Regions from separate parts of the Acinetobacter sp. 25-47-130 genome, predicted to be linked through region 2. Evidence: predicted binding sites of a transcription regulator. Region 2 holds the regulator's gene; the other holds the start of a gene.
What was found. Region 2 encodes PhoB, which activates phosphate uptake and scavenging genes when phosphate is short. Its sites were predicted from a motif close to TGTCATNAANCTGTCATAA; they were not measured.

Region 1: a site for PhoB is predicted at 1,090-1,108, ahead of AC1M83_RS10290 (inorganic phosphate transporter). Genes of this name have one in related genera too.

Annotation. Positions count from the first base shown of each region.
Region 1 covers NZ_JBWYII010000008.1:36,948-40,382, forward strand. Annotated here, with positions in the region: gene metH (methionine synthase) at 1-923, opposite strand, end outside; gene AC1M83_RS10290 (inorganic phosphate transporter) at 1,382-3,004, shown strand; gene AC1M83_RS10295 (hypothetical protein) at 3,079-3,435, opposite strand, start outside.
Region 2 covers NZ_JBWYII010000002.1:341,614-345,048, reverse strand. Annotated here, with positions in the region: gene asd (archaetidylserine decarboxylase) at 1-85, shown strand, start outside; gene phoR (phosphate regulon sensor histidine kinase PhoR) at 127-1,488, opposite strand; gene phoB (phosphate regulon transcriptional regulator PhoB) at 1,499-2,209, opposite strand; gene AC1M83_RS05355 (TetR/AcrR family transcriptional regulator) at 2,438-3,124, opposite strand; gene AC1M83_RS05350 (SDR family NAD(P)-dependent oxidoreductase) at 3,323-3,435, shown strand, end outside.

The DNA of each region.
Region 1 (3,435 bases), on a different contig from region 2:
CAACAACCACCCGTAATGTTAATTAAGCCACTTTCAGCAAATTCTTTAATAAATGCTGCAGTTTCTTCAGGAGTTTCATCATAACCACCGAAGGCATTTGGTAAGCCTGCGTTTGGATGCGCTGAAACAAAAGTATCCGCAACGTCAGACACGGTTTTGACGTGTGGACGCATCGCATCTGCACCCAGTGCACAGTTAAAGCCAATCGATAAAGGCTCTGCATGGCGCATTGAGTTCCAGAATGCTTCTGCGGTTTGACCTGTGAGTGTACGCCCAGATGCATCGGTAATGGTGCCCGAAATCATAATTGGCAGTTCGTAACCAATTTCTTTAAACACTTCTTTCACTGCAAAGATGGCAGCTTTGGCATTTAGGGTATCGAAGACCGTTTCAATCAAGATGATGTCTGCACCACCTTCAATTAATGCTTGAGTCGCTTCTATATAGTTAACTTTTAACTCATCAAAGGTGATGTTACGGAATGCCGGATCATTTACATTTGGTGAAATTGAAGTGGTACGTGACGTTGGTCCTAATACGCCCGCGACAAAACGTGGCTTTTCAGGTGTTGAGTATTTTTTACATGCTTCTTTGGCAATTCGAGCTGCTTCACGGTTAATCTCAGGAACCAAATCTTCCATATGGTAGTCAGACATTGAAACACGTGTTCCATTGAACGAGTTAGTTTCAATAATATCTGCACCAGCTTCAAGATAAGCTTCATGAATGCCTTGAATAATCTGTGGCTGAGTTAGAACCAATAAGTCGTTATTACCCTTAAGGTCGTAGGCCCAATCCTCAAAACGTTCACCACGGTAATCAGCTTCTTCCAATTTGTGGCGTTGGATCATGGTACCCATTGCACCATCAATAATCAGGATACGTTTGGCAAGAAGCGCTTTTAAGGTGGCGAGGGTAGACATCAAATGACTCTCACAAAAATCTGCACAAATAATGGTGCAATATTTTAGCAGAGTTACGTCCACTTTTCTGATAAATAAAAATTTATGAACCTATTCCCAAAAAATTAAGGATGAATTTCATCCATCAACTACGATGATCAATCTATCAAAACTGAAACTGTCTATATTTCATCATGTTGTCATAATCTAATGTAATAATAACTGCCGTTGTAACAAATGTGACAGTGATGTCATCTTTATTTCATCTATTTAATTACCGATTGAAATAAAGATTAAAGATGAGGGTTTTGTATTAACTATCTGATTATTATTGTTAAATTTTGAATATTGGTTGTTTTTAAAGTTTAATTTTCTTAAATAAGTGTCGTTTGGATGACTTATATGACAGCTCTTTGTCATATAATTGTAATAATTAAATTGAACAATAGAGGGGATATTTATCCTCTTTCTCTGCTTGCATGAATTCTAATCAAACTCCAGTTTCAGATTCAGCACAATCGTCAACGCCTATGCAGTCGACGAATGTTCACGTGCCAACGCCGAAATTCTTTATGCCAGTGTTCCTTACACTGATTGTTTCAACCTTGATTTACATTGGTTTTCAGTTGGCTGCTGATTTATCTCATGTGCCTGCTTTAAATCTTTATGCTGTGATCATGTTGGCCACGGCATTGTTTATCGCATTGGGTTTCGAGTTCGTTAACGGTTTCCATGACACGGCCAATGCTGTGGCAACAGTTATTTATACCAACGCTTTATCTGCACCTGTCGCTGTAATGTGGGCAGGCTTCTGTAACTTCCTTGGCGTAATGGTCGCAAGTGGTGCAGTTGCCTACGGTATTATCGCGCTATTGCCTGTTGAATTGATTATGAACGTCGGTTCAGGTGCTGGTTTTGCCATGGTCTTTGCCATGTTGATTGCCGCAATCGTATGGAACTTAGGAACTTGGTTCCTCGGTATCCCTGCTTCTAGCTCTCATACACTGATCGGTTCAATTTTAGGTGTGGGCATCATGAACTACATCTTAAACGCAGGTAATGGTGCGTCAGGTGTAGACATGGAACAGGTGATGAAAGTGGGTAAAGCACTTTTATTCTCACCATTAATCGGTTTTGCATTTGCGGCTGTATTGTTCTTATTGGTTAAAAAAATCTTTAAGAAACAAGTGGAATTATTCCAACCACCAGAAGGGAATAAACCGCCGCCGCCACTTATTCGTGCCATTTTGATTTTCACGTGTACCGGTGTAAGTTTTGCACACGGCTCAAATGATGGTCAAAAAGGTATGGGTCTGATTATGTTGATTCTGATCGGGATCGTGCCATTGGCATACTCTTTAAACAAGAGTCTAGATCAACAACATATCCAAACGTTTGGTCAGTTATCTGCTCAAACTGCTGATTTGATTTATCCAAATCACCAAGATATTCCAGATGAAAAAGCGCGTGAAATTATCACGTCATATATCCAAACCAAAGAAATCACACCTGAAGTTGTGCCAGCTTTGGCAAGCTTGACGGATCATTTAGGTGAAAAAGTAGGAAGCTACACATCCATTAAAGATGTTCCTGAAGATCAAGTGGCTGAATTCCGTAATGATATGTACCTCAGCACGACTGCATTCAAGCGTTTAGATAAAGCAGAAGCTTTACCTGCCATGACTGAAGCGCAAGAAAAAACAGTAGACAACTACCGTGATAACTTAGATTCATTCCTGCAATACATTCCAACATGGGTGAAAGTTGCGACTGCATTAGCATTAGGTCTAGGGACGATGGTAGGCTGGAAACGTATTGTTGTTACCGTTGGTGAGCGTATTGGTAAACAACACATGACTTATGGTCAGGGGATGTCTGCAGAGTTAGTTGCAATGTCAACGATTGCTGCTGCTGATGGCTTTGGTATGCCAGTGTCAACAACACACGTTTTAAACTCTGCTGTAGCAGGTACGATGGTTGCGAATAAGTCGGGCTTAAACTTCCAAATGGTTCGCACAATCTTATCAGCGTGGATTTTCACACTGCCAGCAACAATTTGTTTGTCAGGTGGTTTATTCTGGTTGTTCCTTCAGTTCACCTGATTGAATTCAATACTTAAAGACTAAAAAAGCGCTGAACAATCAGCGCTTTTTTTATGATCAATTGTTTATGACGCTTATTTTTGGAATTTAGACCAAAGTTTTTTCAAGGGGAGTTTTTCCTCAGCAAAACCATATAATGCGGCAAATGGTAGGGCGGTGCGTGCGAGATATGCTACACGCCATAATCCACCATGATTAGCACCATGCATGATTAAGTCTAATGGATGATTGAGGGCGATGTCAGGATTGGCAACCGACTGTGGGTTTCTCAAATCATGAATCCACAACGCAGCCATAATCGCATTGGTCGTCGCGGGTTCAAATGCTTCAACATCAAACAAATTGGCACCATTGAAAGCAGCTTTTAATAATGGGTTTTTGGTTACCGAATGTGTAGTGGTCGATGGAGCAATATTAATGCTGACACGTTG
Region 2 (3,435 bases):
TGAGAAAGATAAAATGCAATGGGACCAAGCATTTAAGGCGAACTCAACTGTAGTAATGGGTGAAGCGTTGGGTCATCTTATTTGAGTATATCTTTTGAATAAGAAAAGCGCCTAAGGCGCTTTTTTTTATTCGTGCATTTTATACAAGCGTTCTTTGGGAAACACGGCAATAAATGTAGAGCCTTCGTTTTCTTTCGACTCGATTTCAATATGTGCGCCATGTTGCATAAGTACGTGCTTAACGATGGCAAGGCCTAAACCAGTACCACCTGTTTGACGACTGCGTGCACTATCCACACGATAAAAACGCTCAGTTAAACGCGGTAAGTGTTTTGGATCAATTCCAATACCAGTATCCTGAACAGAAAAATAGCCACGTTCTCCATCATCATGCCAGCCGATGGTGATGGTGCCACCTTTCGGGGTGTACTTTATGGCATTGGTAATTAAGTTGCTAAATGCACTCGCCAATTCCATATCTGAACCAATTAAGTCACAGTGGCTGTCTATATCAAGGTTAAGTGTATGACCATAATCAATATTGTAAGCTTGCGCATCATCAAACAGATGGTTCATTAAACTTGGCATTTCGATAATTTGATTTTTCGCAATTTGTTTTTCATTTTCTAAACGAGACAAAAGCAAAAGATCATTGACCAATGCATTCATGCGTTTAGTTTGCGATTGCATTTGTTCAAAGGCACGTTTCCAACGCGGATTGATATCTTCTTGATCTGTGAATGTTTCGATATACCCACTTAACACTGTGAGTGGTGTTCTTAATTCATGTGAAATATTGTCAACAAAATCTGAACGCATTTGCTCGAGATTTTTCATACGCGTAATGTCGTGCGCAACTAAGAGGCGACTTTCATTGCCAAAGCGAGTCAGTTTGATTTGCGCGTACTTATTATCATGGTTCACCAATTTAATTTTTACACCATCTGGTGCTTGATGGGTATTATGAAAATATTCAATAAAATCTGGCTGGCGAATAATCGTGAGCAGGTTGCGGCCACGATCAACAGCTTGAATGCCAAATAATTTTTCCGCAGCAGGATTCCACCATTCGATTTGATGGGAATCATCCGTAAGAATAATCGCTTCTGATAAAGCCACGAGAGAAGATTGAGTTCGATCGATCAGTCCAACCATTTCAGACTGAACAATACGTTCTTGGCGTTGAGCCCGATATACATTGAACAGTAATGCCCCCCAGATTCCATTTAAATTTGGTGGTACATCGTAAGGACGATTCGAAATCCAATCATTGACTAAATATAATGAGCGTAATTGGATACCAAAAAATATGAGACAGGCAATGCCTAAGCATATCCAAAGATAGCCAATCCCTAACCCGATACAGCCCGCAATAATCAGTAGAAATACCAGTAAACGTAAGTCTTGCTTGGCAAAAGTCCATAAACTGCTATATAGAAACTTTTGATGTTCACGTGCCAATTCTGGGACGGGGTAGGGTTCGTACATAAAATCTAAATTAACCTAAAGCAACATCAGCTCGTGTTGAAAAACGATAGCCAGTACCACGCACAGTTTGAACATAACGGTCTGCACCATAAGGTTCGAGCACCTTACGTAAGCGACGGATATGGACGTCGATGGTTCTGTCTTCAATATACACATTTCCACCCCATACCTGATCAAGTAATTGAGCACGGGTATAGGCACGTTCTGGATGAGTCATAAAGAATGCCAATAGACGATATTCTGTTGGCCCCATATCAAGAATATTTTGATTATAGCTGACACGTTGGCTTACTGGGTCAAGAATTAAGCCATTTGCATCAATGGTTTTTTCGCCATTTAACGCATTTGCACGTCTTAACACCGCTTTAATACGGGATACCAACTCACGTGTTGAAAATGGTTTTGTCATATAGTCATCTGCTCCAGCATCAAGACCTTGAACTTTATGGTCTTCTTCGCCACGCGCAGTCAACATAATGACTGGAATTTCTGAAAGTGTTTCATCACGCTTAAGGCGACGACACAAATCTACGCCACTCACGCCACCCGGTAACATCCAGTCGAGTAGGATAAGCGCTGGACGTTGATCAACAATCATTTGATGTGCTTGTTTCGCATCTTCTGCTTCCAAGCATTGAAAGCCTGCCATATCTAAAGAAGTATGGATCATTTCCCGAATTGGGAGCTCGTCGTCGACAATTAAAATGTAGTCATCTTTCACAACGCAATATCCTATGATGAACGGTGAACCGTTTTATATTTATGACAGGCTTATTACAAAGATTAATTATGACAGTATCATTGCAAGATGGAAATCGAAGTTAAATATAGCAATGTTTTGTGACAATTAGGCTGATATTTTGTCTCATTGATATTTATTAATCTGAAATTAAATCAATATCTTAAATTTACTTACGATTTGTCACAATTTCTTCATCTTAATTTGATGCTACTTTTTCATTAGATCATTCAATAGGGCGAGAAAAACGGTTTTACATGCCTGAACGACCTCAGCACGTGGAAGTTTAAAACCACCTACTACCCAGCGAACAGCAACTTGAGTGACATAGCCATTTAGACCAGTTGCAATCAAGGAGATCTCTTTTTCAGTGAGATGGGTATGTGGCATCATTAATGTGACAAAGGCATGAATCATTCGGTCGAAACGGCCCATTGTTTCTTGAATGGTTGCATGATTATGAAGTTCTTGGACGAGCATTGCATCAATATAAATAATCCGAGCGGTACGCGGATCATCTTCTAAAAAACTAAAGAACGCATTTAGACCTGCATCAATCATGTTTAGAGGCTCAGGAGAGGCTTTCATAATAGCTTGCATTAATGTTTGTTGAAGCTTCTCAATCAGTTCTAAAAAGATCGTTTGGAATAAGTTTTCACTTTTCTTAAAAGATTCATAAAAGTAACGTTCAGTTAATTTCGCTTGTGTGCAAATATCTTTAACGGTTACTGAGAAAAAACCATGAGTTCCATATGCTTCAATACCCGCTTCAATAAGTTTCTCACGGCGTGCTTGTTTGCGTTCAGTTAAGGACATCCCTTTAAATTGACGTTCTTTTGCGGGAGGCTTTTCAATCGCTTGCTCGTGTTCTGATGGAGTGAGGTTCTCTGGGTTCATAGCAATTCGAGTCTTTTTATAAAAGTGTTATGCTGCGGTCAGTATAGAGTACTGAGCAGCTAAAGATACTAAATTGGCCTATAGTAACAATAAAAATGGTCGATAGTTACATTGACAATAATAATTGTCAAAATTATAGTGAACATGAATGACCCAGATCAACGCTGTGGTGCATAAAAATCAAAAAAAGGATTCACAATGAAAAATTTTAAAAACAAAGTGGCTGCAATCACAGGTGCAGGTTCTGGTATTGGTCAACAACTTGCGGTGTTACTGGCCAAGCAAGGTTGTCATTTGTCTTTAAGTGACGT